DNA from 3 places in the Streptomyces sp. NPDC014991 genome. Region 2 is predicted to be linked to each of the others. Evidence: riboswitches for the same ligand, from Rfam matches in the RefSeq annotation. Region 2 holds a riboswitch; each other region holds the start of a gene.
The links. A riboswitch is a leader RNA that binds a small molecule or an ion and turns the genes downstream of it on or off. The one in region 2 is predicted to bind cyclic di-AMP.

Region 1 (5,746 bases), on a different contig from region 2:
GGCAGGGCCGGAAGCCGGGCAGCCGGAACGCGAACGGGCCTCCCGGAACCCGGGAACGGAACGCCCGGAAGCTGGAGCGGGAGCCGGAAGCCGGAACCCGGAGACGGGGAACGGGGGCGCAAGGCAGCCGCACCGCGGATGCCGAGGGCCGACCATTGCTGCAAGCGCTTGCGCCGTCACCCCGCCGCGCGCGCCCCGGCGAGCCGGATACCGTCGGGGAGTGACCGACCAGCTCCGCCCCGACGGCCCGGCGCCCGCCCTCTTCACGTGGGAGTTCGCCACCGACCCCTACCCCGCCTACGCCTGGCTGCGCGAGCACGCCCCCGTGCACCGCACACGGTTGCCGAGCGGGGTCGAGGCCTGGCTCGTCACCCGGTACGCCGACGCCCGGCAGGCCCTGGCGGACCAGCGGCTGAGCAAGAACCCGGCGCATCACGACGAGCCCGCGCACGCCAGGGGCAAGACCGGCATCCCGGGCGAGCGCAAGGCCGAACTGATGACGCACCTGCTGAACATCGACCCGCCGGACCACACCCGGCTGCGCAGACTGGTCAGCAAGGCGTTCACACCGCGCCGGGTCGCCGAGTTCACGCCCCGGGTGCAGGAGCTGACCGACGACCTCATCGACCGGTTCGCGACGACGGGATCGGCCGACCTCATCCACGACTTCGCCTTCCCGCTGCCCATCTACGCCATCTGTGACCTGCTCGGCGTCCCGCGCGAGGACCAGGACGACTTCCGGGACTGGGCGGGCATGATGATCCGCCACGGCGGCGGGCCCCGGGGCGGGGTCGCCCGGTCGGTGAAGAAGATGCGCGGTTATCTCGCCGAGCTGATCCACCGCAAACGCGCGGCGCTGCCCGCCGAACCGGCGCCCGGCGAGGACCTGATCTCCGGCCTGATCCGTGCCTCCGACCACGGCGAGCACCTCACCGAGAACGAGGCCGCCGCGATGGCCTTCATCCTGCTGTTCGCCGGCTTCGAGACGACGGTCAACCTCATCGGCAACGGCACCTACGCCCTGCTCACCCACCCCGAGCAGCGCCGGCGGCTCCAGGAGTCCCTGGTGCGCGGGGAACGGGACCTGCTGGAGACCGGCGTGGAGGAACTGCTCCGCTACGACGGGCCGGTGGAGCTGGCCACCTGGCGGTTCGCCACCGAGCCGCTCACCATCGGCGGGCAGGACGTCGCGCCGGGCGATCCGGTGCTCGTGGTCCTGGCCGCGGCCGACCGGGACCCGGAGCGGTTCGCCGGTCCGGACGTGCTCGACCTCGCCCGCCGCGACAACCAGCACCTCGGCTACGGCCACGGCATCCACTACTGCCTCGGCGCGCCGCTCGCCCGGCTGGAGGGCCAGACGGCGCTCGCCACCCTGCTCACCCGCCTGCCCGACCTGCGGCTCGCCACGGACCCGGCCGAGCTGCGCTGGCGCGGCGGGCTCATCATGCGCGGCCTGCGCACCCTGCCGGTGGAGTTCACGCCCACCGCGTGAGGGCCACGGCTGCACGGGAAATGACAGACGTTCAACTTTGTGATCTTCACGTGATCTGTGCGGCATTAACTTGTGACAAGTGATCGTCTGCCGATACGTTCACCCCTCAGTGCGGCGGGCACCGTTCGCCGTGCCGTCCTGCTGTCGCTCGAAAGGCTCCTGCATGCTCTCCGGGAACGGCCGACACCGTCGCCCCCGTCAGGCTCCGGCCCTCCTCGTCGCGGCCGGCGTGACCGGTTCCGCCATCGCCATTCCGCTCCTCGGTGCCGCGAGCGCCAACGCGGCCGACGGCACCACATGGGACAAGGTGGCCGAATGCGAGAGCGGCGGCTCCTGGAGCGCGGACACCGGCAACGGGTACTTCGGCGGCCTCCAGATCTCACAGGACGACTGGGCCAGGTACGGCGGCACCCAGTACGCGGCCAGTGCCGACCAGGCCAGCCGCTCCCAGCAGATCGCCGTCGCCGAGAAGATCCTCGCCGGCAAGGGCACCACTCCGTGGGCCACCTGTGCCCTGCTGTCCGGGCTGACCTCGGACTCGGGCTCGGTGGACGTCGACACGGGCGTCGGCGGCTCGGGCGGTTCCGGTGGCACCGGTGGCACCGGTGGCACCGGTGACACCGAGGGCTCCTCCGGCACGTCGGACTCCACCGGTTCCTCCGGGTCGGCCGGCACATCCGACAGTTCCGGCACGTCCGGTTCGCCGGATTCGCCGTCGTCCACCGGTGCCGGCTCGGACGCCAACTCCGGCTCCGGCGCCGGTTCCTCCTCGGACACGGCCACCAAGCCGGCCACGAAGCCGGGCAAGGGCACCGGCAAGAGCACCGGTTCCACCGGGACCGATGCCCCCGAGTCCGACAAGTCCGCCCCTTCGGGCACCGGGGCCCCGCAGGGGACCGACAGCTCACCCACGGCCGGCCCCGATGCCGGCAAAGCGGACAATCCCCAGCAGGCCGCCGGTTCTTGGAGCCTGGTCGACACCGGCAGCCTCGGCACGGGCGGACGTCATCGCGGCGCGAACGCGGACGAAAGCGTGACAAACGGCCAAAGTCCCGCACTGTCGGGCCGGCATGCCTCCCGGGAGTCGGACGCCTACACCGTCCGCGCGGGTGACACCCTCGCCTCCATCGCCGACTCCCTTGATGTCGACGGAGGATGGCGCGCGCTCTACGCGGGCAACAAGAAGGCCATCGGCGACGACCCGAACCACATCAGCGCCGGTCAGACCCTCGAAGTCGGGGACGAAACGGGCACCGAATAGCGGAAGTTGACGCCTCATTTACCACCTGATGTCCGTTTTGGTGAAAGTGTGGGATGAGTCTCAGAAGCCCTGATCGTCTTTGAAATTCAGGCGATCACGTGTCTACGGTCGAGATCGCTCGTCACCACGAGCCCCGGCAGTCGCAACGCCGAATCCTGCCAGCGGTTGCCCGGGAACAGTCGTCGCGTCAAGCGCCGCAGGCAGGAGCGGGGGACCCAAGGTAAGTGCCGGGACCAGCAGTTGAAGAGGCTGGCACCGGCTGGGGGTGAAGCCGCGCCTCGCGTGACAGCGAGAGGTGCGGCCGGGCAACTCAACCGGCCCGAACCCGACAGCTCACCTCGCAGGCGTCGGTGAGGGGATAGATCCATGCTGTTTTCCGCCAAGGGCAAGCACCGTCGTCCGTCCAAGGCCGTTCGCGCCATCACGCTCGCCGGCGTCACCGGCGCCGCCGTCGCCGCCCCGCTGATGGCGACCGGCACCGCCTCCGCCGCCACCGCCTCCGAGTGGGACGCCGTCGCCCAGTGCGAGTCCGGCGGCAACTGGGCCATCAACACCGGCAACGGCTACTACGGCGGCCTTCAGTTCTCCGCCTCCACCTGGGCCGCGTACGGCGGCACGCAGTACGCCGCCACCGCCGACAAGGCCGGCAAGGCGCAGCAGATCGCCGTCGCCGAGAAGGTCCTGGCCGCGCAGGGCAAGGGCGCCTGGCCGGTCTGCGGCACGGGCCTGTCGGGCGCGTCCTCCAGCGGCTCCGCCCCGACCACCACGTCGGACTCGGCCGGTACGACCACCCGCTCCGCCGACCAGCAGGCCGCCTCCCGCTCCGCCGAGCGCCCGGCCGCGTCCGCGAGCCAGAGCCCGAGCCAGAACAAGAGCAAGACCGTCACCACCCCGACCGGCAAGAAGGTCAAGAAGGGCGACGGCGAGTACAAGGTCGTCACCGGCGACACCCTCAGCTCCATCGCCACCGCGCAGCACGTACAGGGTGGCTGGGAGAAGCTGTTCGAGCTGAACAAGGACATCGTGGAGCACGCCGACCTCATCTACCCGGGTCAGCAGCTGCACCTGAAGTGACACCCGGCTCCGCACGGAGCCACGGCCCCCTCACCTCCCCGCCCCGCATACCGAGGGCCTCGTGAGGGGGTCTCCCCGTCCCCACGGGCCCCCCGTCCCGGCGCGTGTTCCCCCGTACGCGCCGTGGCGGGGCTTTTTGCTGCCGGGCCCCCGCCGTCGCTCCCCGCCGCCCGTCCCCTCCCTCTTCTCCGGGTCTCTTTTCCCGATCCCTTTGTTTCGGCAAGGAACAAAAGGTACCGTCGCCTTGTCCACGGGACGGTCGGTCAGTGGCCGACGCCCCCGGGACGGTTAGGCTCTAGTCGCAAGGCACAGCCGTAAGGCCCACAGCCCCGCACTTCCAGCGTCACATCCAAGAAGGAGATGCTCGTGCCGTCCATCGACGTCGTCGTAGCCCGGGAAATCCTGGACTCCCGAGGCAACCCCACGGTCGAGGTCGAGGTCGGCCTCGACGACGGCAGCACGGGTCGTGCCGCCGTTCCGTCCGGCGCCTCGACCGGCGCCTTCGAGGCCATCGAGCTGCGCGACGGTGACCCCAACCGCTACCAGGGCAAGGGCGTCGAGAAGGCCGTCCTCGCCGTGATCGAGCAGATCGGCCCGGAGCTGGTCGGCTACGACGCCACCGAGCAGCGCCTGATCGACCAGGCCATGTTCGACCTGGACGCCACCGACAACAAGGGCTCCCTCGGCGCCAACGCCATCCTCGGCGTCTCGCTCGCCGTCGCCCACGCCGCCTCCGAGGCCAGCGACCTGCCGCTCTTCCGCTACCTGGGCGGCCCGAACGCGCACCTGCTGCCGGTGCCGATGATGAACATCCTGAACGGCGGCTCGCACGCCGACTCCAACGTGGACATCCAGGAGTTCATGATCGCCCCGATCGGCGCGGAGTCCTTCTCCGAGGCGCTGCGCTGGGGCACCGAGGTCTACCACACGCTGAAGAAGGTCCTGAAGAGCAAGGGCCTGTCCACCGGTCTCGGCGACGAGGGCGGCTTCGCCCCGAACCTCGGCTCCAACCGCGAGGCCCTCGACCTCATCCTCGAGGCGATCAAGGAGGCCGGTTACACCCCCGGCGAGCAGATCGCCCTGGCCCTCGACGTCGCCGCCTCCGAGTTCTACAAGGACGGCTCCTACGCCTTCGAGGGCAAGACCCGCTCCGCCCAGGAGATGACCGAGTACTACGCCGAGCTGGTCGAGGCGTACCCGCTGGTCTCCATCGAGGACCCGCTGTTCGAGGACGACTGGGAGGGCTGGAAGACCATCACCGCCCAGCTCGGCGACAAGGTCCAGCTCGTCGGCGACGACCTGTTCGTCACCAACCCCGAGCGCCTCGCCCGGGGCATCGAGGACGGCGCCGCCAACGCCCTGCTGGTCAAGGTGAACCAGATCGGCTCGCTGACCGAGACCCTCGACGCCGTCGAACTGGCCCAGCGCAGCGGCTACAAGTGCATGATGTCCCACCGCTCCGGCGAGACCGAGGACGTCACCATCGCCGACCTGGCCGTCGCCACCAACTGCGGCCAGATCAAGACCGGCGCCCCGGCCCGCTCCGAGCGCGTCGCCAAGTACAACCAGCTGCTGCGCATCGAGGAGATCCTCGACGACGCCGCGGTGTACGCGGGCCGCTCGGCCTTCCCCCGGTTCCGCTCCGCGAACCAGTAGGCACGGCGAGGGCCGAGCCTGCCCCGGCCAGGTCCTAGCCAGTCGTACGTACGTCCCCGTACCCGGTCCCGTACCGTGTCCGGGGACGTACGCGCGTGTGACGGGAGGCGGGAAACAATGGCCGTGAAGGACCGTGACCGGTTCTCCACCGCGACCAGGCTGCGGCTGCTCGGCGAGCAGACGGCGGCCCGGGTCTACCGTTCCCAGACGAAACGGCAGGCCCGCCGCTCCCGGCTCACCGGACGCGCGGCCCTGCTGGCGCT
Region 2 (5,746 bases):
TTGCGCACTCCGGCCAGCTCCGGCTCGGTCGACGGGACCTGCTGCGTCACGGGGGCTCCTCCCGGTCGGCCCCGCCGGAGCGGCTCACCGGCGGGCACTGCGACGACGATACGACATCGATTTCCCCGGGCGACGAGTTGTCCACAGGCATGGTCACGCGCTCCGGTGTCCTCGATGACGGCGATGCCTGATGCGGGAGCCGGCACCTGTGAGGTCTGGGCGGCGGACATCGCCGAAGAGGGCCGTACGTGTCTCCTGCCGGGCCCGGCAGCGGTCACGCCCCGCACCTCACCGGCGAGGGCGAGCCGCTCCGCCCGTACTGGGGGCCGCGGCTCGCCCTCGCCGGCGCCGAGGCCCTCACGGCCGGCCCGCTGCCCGGTCGCCGGCCCTCGGAGTCCCCGCTCGACGGCCGCGAGGAGTATCCCGTCGAGGGCGGCCCCGCTGCCGAGCCGCACCGGCCACCAGCACCTGCCCAGGGCCGCCCTCGGCACCGACGTCACCGAGAAGCGCGGCCACGCGGACGCGACCCGGCATTCCGGTTGCGTCGCATCTGAGCCGGCTGACCGAATTGCGGCTTTTCGTCCAACTCGGCGCCAAAGGGGACGGTCTGGGGAGGGCTCAAGTGAGGAGCGTCATATCCGTGACCGTGCGTCGCGCGTCATGTTCACGTAATTCCGGTGCGCACAAGGGAAATTGAGGGGAGGGGGGAGACGGAAACAACGCAGGGTGACCATGAAACCCCCTATCCGGTCACCCGAAACACGAACAGCGGGCATCCGATGCTTGTTTCCTCGCGTCCCGCTCGCTTACGTTCACCACCAATCCGGACGGGACGCCGAATCCTGCCGCCGCCCGGAGCCCCTCACTTGACCCGCGTCCGGCAGGAGCGGGGGACCCACCAGGTACGACTGCCTGTCCGGTCTCCGCGACAGGCTTTGGGGTGCAGCCGTGCAGCGCACGGCCGGGCAGCTCCAGCCCGAACCCGACAGCTGACCTCGCAGGCGCCGGAGAGGAACCGCGCCATGCCCGCCAAGGGTAAGCACCGACGCCCCAAGCCCCAGCGCTTCTCCCGCTCCATCGCCGCCGCCGGAACCGGTGGCGCCGCGCTGGCACTCCCGCTGATCGGGGCCACCGGCGCGCACGCCGCGCAGGCCGCGGCCCCCGCGCAGGCCGTGTCCGGAAAGACCGTGCAGTCCCTCCCGGACACGGCGGACAAGACCGCCGCGCAGCCCGGCACGAGCCTGCGCACCTACACGGTCCGCAGCGGGGACTACCTCTCGAAGATCGCCGACGAGCAGCGTGTCAGCGGCGGCTGGCAGCGCCTCTACGACGACAACCGGCAGGCCGTCGGCGCCGATCCGTCGCTGATCCACCCGGGCCTGAAGCTCAGCCTGGGCGCGAAGGCCGCGCGGACGCGCACCGAGACCGCCGCCCCGCGGCACGTCCCGGCCGCCCCGAAGTCCACCCGGTCCGCCCGGTCCGCGCAGGCGGCGCCGTCCTCCGGATCCGCACCCACGTCCACCTCCACCGGCTACACCCTCCCGGTGGCCGGCGCCGCCACCGGCACCGCCTACCACGTGGCCGGCGGGATGTGGTCCAGCGGCTACCACACCGGCGTCGACTTCGTCGTCCCGACCGGCACTTCCCTGAAGGCCGTCGCCGCGGGCACCGTCGTCTCCGCCGGCTGGGGCGGCGCGTACGGCAACCAGGTCGTCATCCGGCTGCACGACGGCTACTACGCCCAGTACGGCCACCTCTCCCAGCTCTCCGTCTCGGCCGGCCAGAGCGTCTCCCCGGGCCAGCAGATAGGCCTGTCCGGCGCCACCGGAAACGTGACCGGCCCGCACCTGCACTTCGAGATCCGCACCACGCCGGACTACGGCTCCGACATCGACCCGGTCGGCTACCTCCGCCGGCACGGCCTCGCCGTGGGCTGACGCCCGGCCCCTTCCGCACCACCTGCCTGACACGCACACCGAAGGCCGGACCCCGAACTCGGGGCCCGGCCTTCGGTGTTCCGGTTGTGCGGCGTTCAACGCGCCTGACGGCCGCCCTATTCCGTGATGGGCGCGATCCCTGGAGTGGCTCATCTCACCGATCGTCAACCCCCGCTTACGGTCGCGTAGGTCACACCGGAAGGTGAATCATGATCCGACGTGGCAGACGATTCGAAGAATGACAACAGATCAGTGATCGGGTCGTACGTAGCGGTGGGGGACAGCTTCACCGAGGGCGTCGGCGACCCCGGTCCCGACGGGGCGTTCGTGGGCTGGGCAGACCGGTTCGCGGTGCTGCTCGCCGACCGGCGTCCCGAGGGCGACTTCCAGTACACCAACCTCGCCGTGCGCGGCAAACTGCTGGACCAGGTCATGGCGGACCAGCTCCCCAAGGCCCTGGAACTGGCTCCGGACCTGGTCTCCTTCTGCGCGGGCGGCAACGACATCATCCGCCCGGGCACCGACCCCGACGAGGTGGCCGAGCGCTTCGAACGCGCCGTGGCCCGACTGACCGAGGCCGTCGGCACGGTGCTGGTGACGACCGGCTTCGACACCCGAGGCGTGCCCGTGCTCAAGCACCTGCGCGGCAAGATCGCCACGTACAACGGGCACGTCCGCGCCGTCGCCGACCGGTACGGCTGCCCCGTGCTCGACCTGTGGTCCCTCAAGTCCGTGCAGGACCGCAGGGCCTGGGACCGGGACCGGCTGCACCTCTCGCCCGAGGGGCACACGCGCGTGGCCCTGCGGGCCGGGCAGGCCCTCGGCCTGGACATCCCCGCCGACCCCGAGCAGCCGTGGCCGCCGCTGCCGCCCCGGGGCACCCTGGAGATCCGCCGCGACGACGTGCACTGGGCCCGCGAGCACCTCGTCCCCTGGATCGGGCGCCGGCTGCGCGGGGAGTCCTCCGGCGACCACGTGACCGCCAAGGGCCTCCTGTCGCCGGACGACATCAGGATGCGGATCGCCACCGTGGCCTGACCCCACGGCCGAACCGCGCCTGGTCGGTGCGGGCCTCGGTGCCCGCCCGGGGCGGGGATGCGCCGCCCGTGCGGTGCATCCCCGCCCCGGGCGGGCGCGCTCAGCGCTCGCGTCCGGCCAACGCCTGCCGGTCCAGGCCCAGTTCCCGGGCGAGGGCGTCGTCCACCCACTCCTGGGCCCGGGCCCGTGGCACCCCGCCCGGGTAGGACGTCAGCTGCACGGCCAGACCGTCCAGCAGCGCGGTCAGCCGCAGCGCCGCACCGGACGGGTCCGCGCACACGAATTCGCCGGCCGTCACACCCTCGCTGATGACCGCAGCGATGGCCGCCTTCCACTGCCTGTCCAGGTCCCGGGTGACATCGCGGAGCGCGGGCTCGCGCAGGGCCACCGCCCAGCCCTCGATCCACAGCCGCCAGCCCTTGGCCTGCCCCGTCGGCGCGTACCAGCGCACCGCCGCCCGCAGCCGGCGAAGCGCGGACGTCCGGCGTCCCAGCAGCCCGCGCAGATGCGCGAGATCGTCCGCCGCCGCGTAGGTGAAGGCGGCGGCGACCAGCTTCTCCTTCGTCGAGAAGTGGTACAGCACCAGCGCGTTGCTCACACCGAGTGTCGCGGCGACGTCGGCGATCCTGACCGCCGCCACGCCCCGCGCCTCGATCTGCTCGATGGCGGCCCGCAGCAGTTCCTCCCGCCGCTCCGCCACGCTCAACCGCACTCTCGCCACGCGGTCACCCTAGCCGTTGTCGCCCGGGACGCCGAAGCCGTCCGGCGTCCCCCGCCCCGCCCACGCCGCCGGGACACCCCGGCACGGCGGCGTTCGGCACCCGCGGCCGTGCCGCCCGCCCTCTTCCTGGGCCCGTCAGTACCAGCCGAAGCGCTCCGTGATCAGCGGCAGCCGGTCGGCCGCCAGGGCGTGCGCGGCCGCCCGCGGGGTCGTCCCGTCGGCCGACGCGCGGTCGAGCGTCAGCCCGACCAGGGCGCGCATCGAGCGACGGATGTACGCGAACGCCTCCTCGGCGTCGGCACCGATGTCGCCGAACAGCGTCCACCACCACCAGGCGTTGGTCCCGGAGTTGACGACCACGTCCGGCAGCACCGTCACCCCCCGCGCGGCGAGCAGTTCCTCCGCCTCGGGCACGACCGGCATGTTGGCGGCCTCGACGATCCAACGGGCGCCGGTCTCCTCCTGGTTCAGGCTGTCGATCGCGTACGACACGGCCGCCGGCACCAGCACCTCCGCCTCCGTGGACAGCCAGGCGTCGCCGGACAGTTCGAGGTCGTCCGGGCGCAGCACCCGGCGGTCCACGGTGCCGTAGCCGTCCCGCGCGGCCAGCAGGGCCTCGACGTCGAGCCCCGCCGGGTTGGCGATCGTGCCCTTGACGTCGGCGACGGCCACCACCGTCAGGCCCGCGCGTGCGAGGAAACGCGCGGTGGCCCCGCCCATCGTGCCGAAACCCTGCACGGCGACCCGGGTCCCCGCGTACGGCACCGCGGCCCGGTCCAGGGCCGCGAGCACCGACTCGGCGACCCCGCAGCCGCCGGCCAGCTCGTCCAGGCCGATGCCGTCCACCTCGGCCGCGAAGGCGTCCGCGAGCCGCCTGCGGGCCGCCGCCTCGTCGTCCAGCAGCGGATACACCGCCTGGACGGAGGAGACCAGCCCCACCTCGGCCGCCGCGCGGTCCACCACGTCCTGACTGAGGCCGAGGTCCTCGCCGGTGGCCCAGAGGGTCTCGATGTACGGCCGCACGGCGCGCAGGTACCGTACGAGGAGCCCGTACGCCCCCGGGTCCCGCGGATCGCAGTCGATGCCGCCCTTCGCGCCGCCGAGCGGGATGTAGCGGCCACCGGGGCGGTAGTGCAGGGCCTCCTTCATCGTCATACCGCGGGCGAGCCCCGTCACCTCCTCCAGCGTGCAGCCGGGCCGCATCCGCAGCCCGCCGCTGGCCACGCCCCGCACCAGCCGGTCCACGACCAGGAAGCCCTGGCGGCCGGTGACGTGGTCGGTCCAGACGAGCGACATCCAAGGGGCGGTCACGGGGTCTCCAGGGGGGCCGGGGCGCGGCTGCGAGGGTGCCGGCCGGACGGTGCGACAACGCTAGACACTGAATGGCGGGTCAGTGTTCGGAGCCGGTCCGGCGGGCGTCGACGTGGCGGACGGAAGCCCGCTGACGGCAGGCGGGCCCCCGGCGCGTCGGGACTGTCGGTGCGGCCGACCATAATGGAAGGCCTCACCCACTCCACCGGGAGGTACCGTGACCGGTCTGCGTTCCCCGAACTCCGGGCTCCGCGCGCTGCGGCCCGCGGCCTTCGGCGCGGACCCGGGCGGAGAGCGTCTGGCACGCATCCGCCGCTCGCCGCACTTCAAGGACGGTGTCTTCCTGAACCCGGGCGGCTCCGCACGCACCCGCCCCTCCGGCTCCACGCTCGACGTCGCCAAGGTGTTCCTCGACAAGGACACCCGGCCCCTGCGCGCCCCCAGGGGCACCGTCCCGGTGCACCCCACGACCTACGCCGACCTGGCCCAGCCGCCCGCCACCGGGCTCCGGCTCACCTGGGTGGGCCACTCCAGCGTGCTCGCGGAGATCGACGGCCACCGGGTCCTGTTCGACCCCGTCTGGGGCGAGCGCTGCTCCCCGTTCCCGTTCGCCGGGCCCAAGCGGCTGCACCCGGTGCCGCTGCCGCTGGCCGCGCTGGGACCGGTCGATGTCGTCGTCATCTCCCACGACCACTACGACCACCTGGACCTGCCCACGATCAAGGCGCTGGCCGGCACC
Region 3 (5,746 bases), on a different contig from region 2:
GGCTGGAGTTCGGAGCGGGACACCCGCCGGCCCGCGTCGATCTGGGCGTAGGTGGTGCGGGGCAGGGAGACGCCGGCCGAGCGGTAGGCGGCCTGGACCAGCCCCGAGCAGTCGAAGGCGTTCGGGCCGGTCGCGCCCCACACATAGGGGCTGCCGAGCTTGCCGTAGGCGTAGGCGACGGCCGCCGCCGCGCGTGCGGTGGTGGCCGGTGAGTTCCCGGCCCGCACCGGGTCCCGCGGGCCCGCGGCCGACCGGGAGACGTGCCGGCCCGTGGCGTCGGCGCCGGTGACCTCGCTCATCTGCCGGGGCGTCAGTCGCGCGAGCAGGCGCCGTGCCTCGTCCAGCTTGCCGGTGACGGTCCTCTTCTGCAGGTTCAGCTCCGCCTGCCGTGAGCGCAGCGACCTCAGCTCGATGCGCGCCGCACCGCGCAGCCGCTCGATCTCCCGCAGCTGGTCGCGTACGCGGGAGACGGCGGCGGCCTGCCGGTGACCGGCCCGTTCCGCGAACGAGGCGCCGTCCAGGTACCGGTCGGGATCACTGGAGAGGGCCAGTTGCCAGGCCGGGTCGATGCCGCCGCCCCGGTACTGCGCCGCCGCGACCGAGCCCAGAGCGTCACGGGCCGAGCTGAGTTTCTGCTGTCTGCGGGCGGCCTGGTCCTGGAGCCCGGCGATCCGCCCCTGGGCGGCCTCGGCCCTCTCCTTCGCCCCGTTGTACTTCTCGGTGGCCGTCTCGGCCTCCCGGTACAGGCGGTCCACCTCGCCCTTCACCTGCCCGGGCGTCAGCTGGGGCTCGGCGTGGCCGGTCCCGTCGAAGCCCGTCGCGGTGGCCGCGCCGGCCAGGGCGAGTGTGGCGGCTGTGCGGGCCGTATGGCCACTGAGCGAGCGTTGCCGGGGCTTGCGGTGCGCTGCCACCTGGACCGTCACGTCCTTCCGTACGGCTCGTATGTCGAGCGGTCAGTGCGCCCGGCGGCGGTCCGCACAGGGGGGACGGGCCGCCGCCGGGTCCTTCTCGGCGCGGGTGGCCGACTGCCGCCCCGGTCCGGGCGGGTGGGGAGCCGGTCACCTGAGGGAGGACGCTAGGCCGAACGGTGACGAGCCGGTAACGCACTGTACGGAACTGTTCTGGACGGGCCGGGATGTGACCACATGTGATCGCGTCGCCCGGCCGGAGTCGTTCCCTTGACGTTGCGTGATGATCAAAGCGTGGGGATCGGGACTGGCGGGGATGCTGGGGTGCTATGGCTCGCATATATGCGACACCCGCCGGCGACCTCCGGCCCCGTCACGGGCCCTGGGGTGGGGCCGGTGACGGAAGGCCGGGACACCCCTGGTTAGGCTCCGGCCCCATGGACGTACTCATCCATCTCTTCGTCGGCCTGCACATCGTCGGTATCGCCGCGCTGCTCGGCGGTTTCCTCACCCAGATGAAGGCGATGGGCCGGGGCACGGCCCGGTTCGTGCCCGCAATGCTGCACGGCGCGCTGACCATGCTGGTCACGGGCGTGGCGCTGGTCGGCCTCAACCAGGCCGACGACCACCACGTCAACACCCTGAAGATCGGCGTGAAGCTGGCCCTGCTGATCGTGATCCTCGGGCTGGTCTACGTAAAGCGCGACGAGGAGCGGATCGACAAGGGCCAGTTCGCGCTGGTCGGCCTGCTGACCACGGCGAACATCTTCATCGCCGTCCTCTGGACCTGATCGCCGGCCCAGAAGGTCGCCCACGCCGGCCCAGAGGGTCAGTCCACGCGGGGCCGGCAGGCCGGCCGACTCAGGGCCGGTAGGGCTGACCCGCCGGCCCCGCAGGTCAGACCGGCCGCACCACGCTGTGGACGGCCGACTCACCGGCGGAGGAGATCGGCTCCTCACGGACGTACGCGCCCGGCCTGGGCGCGTGGATCATCATGCCGTCGCCCGTGCAGAGCCCGACGTGGCGGCGGTCGTCGTGGAAGAAGACGAGGTCGCCGGGGCGGGCGTCGGCCGGCGGCACCGTGGTGCCGGCGGCGGCCTGGTCGCGGGCGGTACGCGGCAGGGTGACGCCGGCGGACTTCCAGGCGGCCTGGGTCAGGCCCGAGCAGTCGTAGGAGCCGGGGCCGGCGGCACCCCACACGCAGGGCTTGCCGAGCTGGGCCCGGGCGAAGGCGACGGCCTTCCCGGCCTTGGCCGCATCCGTGCCGGACGGCGCGGAGCCCTGGGCGGTCCGGCGCGCCAGCAGCACGCGCGCGTGGGCGAGCTTTCGCTGCACGGCGGCCTTCACGGCCTTGGGGTCCCTCCCAGCCCCCGCGGTGACCTCCGGCAGGCTGTCCGCGGGCGGTACGGCGGAGTCCGCGGGCGGTACGACGACTGCGGCCCGGCCCGGCACCATGGCCTCGCCCGGCGGTACGAGGGCCACGCCCCGAACCGGCATGACGGCGTCCCCAGCCGGTGCCGCCGGTGCGAGCGTCGTGACGTCTCCCCCGGGGGCCGGCGCCACGCCGCCCCCGCTCCGTCCGGGTGTTACGGCGGCCCGGCCCTCCGCCGGTGTCGCGGCGCCCGCTCTCCCGGTGGGTGCCACGGCGTCCCCGCCCCGCTCGGGCGGGAGGGTGGCCGCGTTCGCGGCGGGGACGGGGCCGCGGGGGGCGGGGACGGCGCGGGCCCGGGCCGCGCGTCGGGCGACCTCGTCACGGAGTCGCTGGAGGCTGTCGGCCTGCCGCCGTGGAGCGCGGGCCGGTTCCTCGGCCGTTCCGGCCGTCCCGGTCGCGGACTCCGCCCGGCGGTAGAGGTCGTCGATCTTCCGCTCGACCTCCTCCGGGCTCGGCCTGCCGTGACCGGCCTCGGCACCGGCCTCCGCGGTCTGGGAGAGCACGGCCAGGGAGGTGAGGGCGGCGGTGGCGAGAGCGGGGGTGCGGATGCCCGCTCCGGGGGTTCCGCCGGGGCGCGGCTTGCGGTGCGACGCCAAGGGAGGCGACTCCTTCCTAGCTGCCGCCTACCGGGTTAGCTGTCGGGTTCGGGCGGACGGAAGGGTTGCCCTACGGCGTCGTCCCGGGCGGGAGTCGGCCGATTCACCCCAGGATTCGGTGGGTCCCCGGCTCCGGGCGCCGCTCAGGGGGCACGCCGGACTCGGCGGAGGCCGCGCGGCCCGGCGACGTTCGCCGGAGGGGGGTCGTGCGGCCTGACGGCAACCTAGCCAACTCGTGTGTCTTCTGTGAAGGTTGGTGCGCAGTATGTCCGATACATTTCCGTGACCTCGGGAAGGTTTCACGCACGCGTGACCAGGTGCTTCCGGTGCGTGAGGGTCGTGGGGGACCTGTGCGGCGAAGATCGTCCTTCGGGACGGTGACCGGTTGTCGGTGGGGCGCCCTAGACTCGGAGAGCGATGAGCAGCCTCTTTGACGACAGCTTCCTGGCGGACCTCCAGCCCCCGCGTGGGCACGACGAGGAGCTCCCGCCGCCGCCCGAGCACGACCACGCTCCGGAGCCGCTTCCGGACGATCTGTTCGGCGGGAAGTTCGACGTGCCGCCGGACCGGGACTCCCACTACCGCGACGGCGCCCCGCGCCCCGTGATCGACGCGGCGGCACTCCTGGAGGGGCTGAACGAGAACCAGCGCGCCGCGGTCGTGCACGCCGGCTCGCCGCTGCTGATCGTCGCCGGCGCCGGCTCCGGCAAGACCCGTGTGCTCACCCACCGCATCGCCCACCTGCTCGCCGAGCGGAGCGTCCACCCGGGTCAGATCCTCGCGATCACCTTCACCAACAAGGCCGCCGGCGAGATGAAGGAGCGCGTCGAGCAGCTCGTCGGCCCACGCGCCAACGCGATGTGGGTGATGACCTTCCACAGCGCCTGCGTGCGCATCCTCCGCCGCGAGTCCAAGAAGCTCGGTTTCACCTCGTCGTTCTCGATCTACGACGCGGCCGACAGCAAGCGCCTGATGGCCCTGGTCTGCCGGGATCTCGACCTCGACCCCAAGCGCTACCCGCCCAAGTCCTTCAGCGCCAAGATCAGCAACCTCAAGAACGAGCTGATCGACGAGGAGGACTTCGCCGCCCAGGCCACCGACGGCTTCGAGAAGACCCTCGCCCAGGCGTACGCGCTCTACCAGTCGCGGCTGCGCGAGGCCAACGCCCTCGACTTCGACGACCTGATCATGACGACGGTCCACCTGCTGCGCGCCTTCCCGGACGTCGCCGACCACTACCGCCGCCGCTTCCGGCACGTCCTGGTCGACGAGTACCAGGACACCAACCACGCCCAGTACGCCCTGGTGCGCGAGCTGGTGGGGACGGGCGAGCGTGCCGCCGAGGACGTCGACGTACCGCCCGGTGAGGGCGACCTGCCGCCCGCCGAGCTGTGTGTCGTGGGTGACGCCGACCAGTCGATCTACGCCTTCCGGGGCGCGACGATCCGCAACATCCTCCAGTTCGAGGAGGACTACCCGAACGCGACGACGATCCTGCTGGAGCAGAACTACCGCTCCACGCAGACGATCCTTTCCGCCGCGAACGCGGTCATCGAGCGCAACGAGTCCCGCCGCCCGAAGAACCTGTGGACCAACGCCGGCCACGGCGCCCGCATCACCGGTTACGTCGCCGACACCGAGCACGACGAGGCCCAGTTCGTCGCGGACGAGATAGACCGGCTCACCGACGCGGGCGAGGCACGCGCCGGGGACGTCGCCGTCTTCTACCGCACCAACGCCCAGTCCCGTGTCTTCGAAGAGGTCTTCATCCGTGTCGGCCTGCCGTACAAGGTGGTCGGCGGCGTCCGCTTCTACGAGCGCAAGGAGGTCCGGGACGTCCTGGCCTACCTGCGCGTTCTCGCCAACCCCGAGGACTCGGTGCCGCTGCGCCGCATTCTCAACGTGCCCAAGCGGGGCATCGGCGACCGCGCGGAGGCCATGGTCGACGCCCTCGCCCAGCGGGAGAAGATCAGCTTCCCGCAGGCCCTGAAGCGGGTCGACGAGGCGTACGGCATGGCCGCGCGGTCGACGAACGCCGTGAAGCGGTTCAACACGCTGATGGAGGACCTGCGCACGATCGTCGAATCCGGCGCCGGCCCCGCGACCGTCCTCGAAGCCGTGCTCGAACGCACCGGGTACCTGGCCGAGTTGCAGGCCTCCACCGACCCGCAGGACGAGACCCGCATCGAGAACCTCCAGGAACTCGCGGCCGTGGCGCTCGAGTTCGAACAGGAGCGCGGCGAAGGGGAGGCCGGCACGCTCGCCGACTTCCTGGAACAGGTCGCCCTGGTCGCCGACTCCGACCAGATCCCCGACGAGGAGGGCGGCGACGGCGTCATCACGCTGATGACGCTGCACACCGCCAAGGGCCTGGAGTTCCCGGTCGTGTTCCTGACCGGCATGGAGGACGGCGTCTTCCCGCACATGCGCGCCCTCGGCGAGGCCAAGGAGCTGGAGGAGGAGCGGCGCCTGGCCTACGTCGGCATCACCCGCGCCCGGGAGCGGCTGTACCTCACGCGGTCGGCGTTGCGCAGCGCCTGGGGCCAGCCGTCGTACAACCCGCCCTCCCGCTTCCTGGAGGAGATCCCGGCCGTCCACCTGGAGTGGAAGCGGACGGGGGCCGCGGCGCCGGTGTCGTCCGGACCGGTGTCCGGGATCGCGTCCTCGCTGTCCTCGTCCCGTTCGCGCTCCTCGGCATCGGGCGCGTCGGGGTTCGCCACGCGGCGCACGGCCGAGAAGCCGGTGGTCGCGCTGGCCGTCGGCGACCGGGTCACCCACGACCAGTTCGGGCTGGGCACGGTCGTCGGGGT

Region 1: linked by a shared signal. The riboswitch ahead of ACF1BE_RS13015 (transglycosylase family protein) and the one ahead of ACF1BE_RS15645 (peptidoglycan DD-metalloendopeptidase family protein) in region 2 are both predicted to bind cyclic di-AMP.
Region 3: linked by a shared signal. The riboswitch ahead of ACF1BE_RS24185 (NlpC/P60 family protein) and the one ahead of ACF1BE_RS15645 (peptidoglycan DD-metalloendopeptidase family protein) in region 2 are both predicted to bind cyclic di-AMP.

The regions. Positions count from the first base shown of each region.
Region 1 is NZ_JBIBVY010000006.1:231,753-237,498, forward strand. It holds gene ACF1BE_RS13005 (cytochrome P450) at 221-1,492, shown strand; gene ACF1BE_RS13010 (transglycosylase family protein) at 1,656-2,753, shown strand; cyclic di-AMP (ydaO/yuaA leader) riboswitch at 2,936-3,115, shown strand; gene ACF1BE_RS13015 (transglycosylase family protein) at 3,120-3,827, shown strand; gene eno (phosphopyruvate hydratase) at 4,194-5,483, shown strand; gene ACF1BE_RS13025 (septum formation initiator family protein) at 5,601-5,746, shown strand, end outside.
Region 2 is NZ_JBIBVY010000008.1:200,021-205,766, reverse strand. It holds gene ACF1BE_RS15650 (tyrosine-protein phosphatase) at 1-50, opposite strand, end outside; cyclic di-AMP (ydaO/yuaA leader) riboswitch at 863-1,017, shown strand; gene ACF1BE_RS15645 (peptidoglycan DD-metalloendopeptidase family protein) at 1,023-1,937, shown strand; gene ACF1BE_RS15640 (SGNH/GDSL hydrolase family protein) at 2,190-2,975, shown strand; gene ACF1BE_RS15635 (TetR/AcrR family transcriptional regulator) at 3,076-3,696, opposite strand; gene ACF1BE_RS15630 (Glu/Leu/Phe/Val dehydrogenase dimerization domain-containing protein) at 3,832-5,007, opposite strand; gene ACF1BE_RS15625 (MBL fold metallo-hydrolase) at 5,225-5,746, shown strand, end outside.
Region 3 is NZ_JBIBVY010000016.1:124,034-129,779, reverse strand. It holds gene ACF1BE_RS24195 (NlpC/P60 family protein) at 1-911, opposite strand, end outside; gene ACF1BE_RS24190 (hypothetical protein) at 1,346-1,699, shown strand; gene ACF1BE_RS24185 (NlpC/P60 family protein) at 1,806-2,936, opposite strand; cyclic di-AMP (ydaO/yuaA leader) riboswitch at 2,945-3,113, opposite strand; gene pcrA (DNA helicase PcrA) at 3,354-5,746, shown strand, end outside.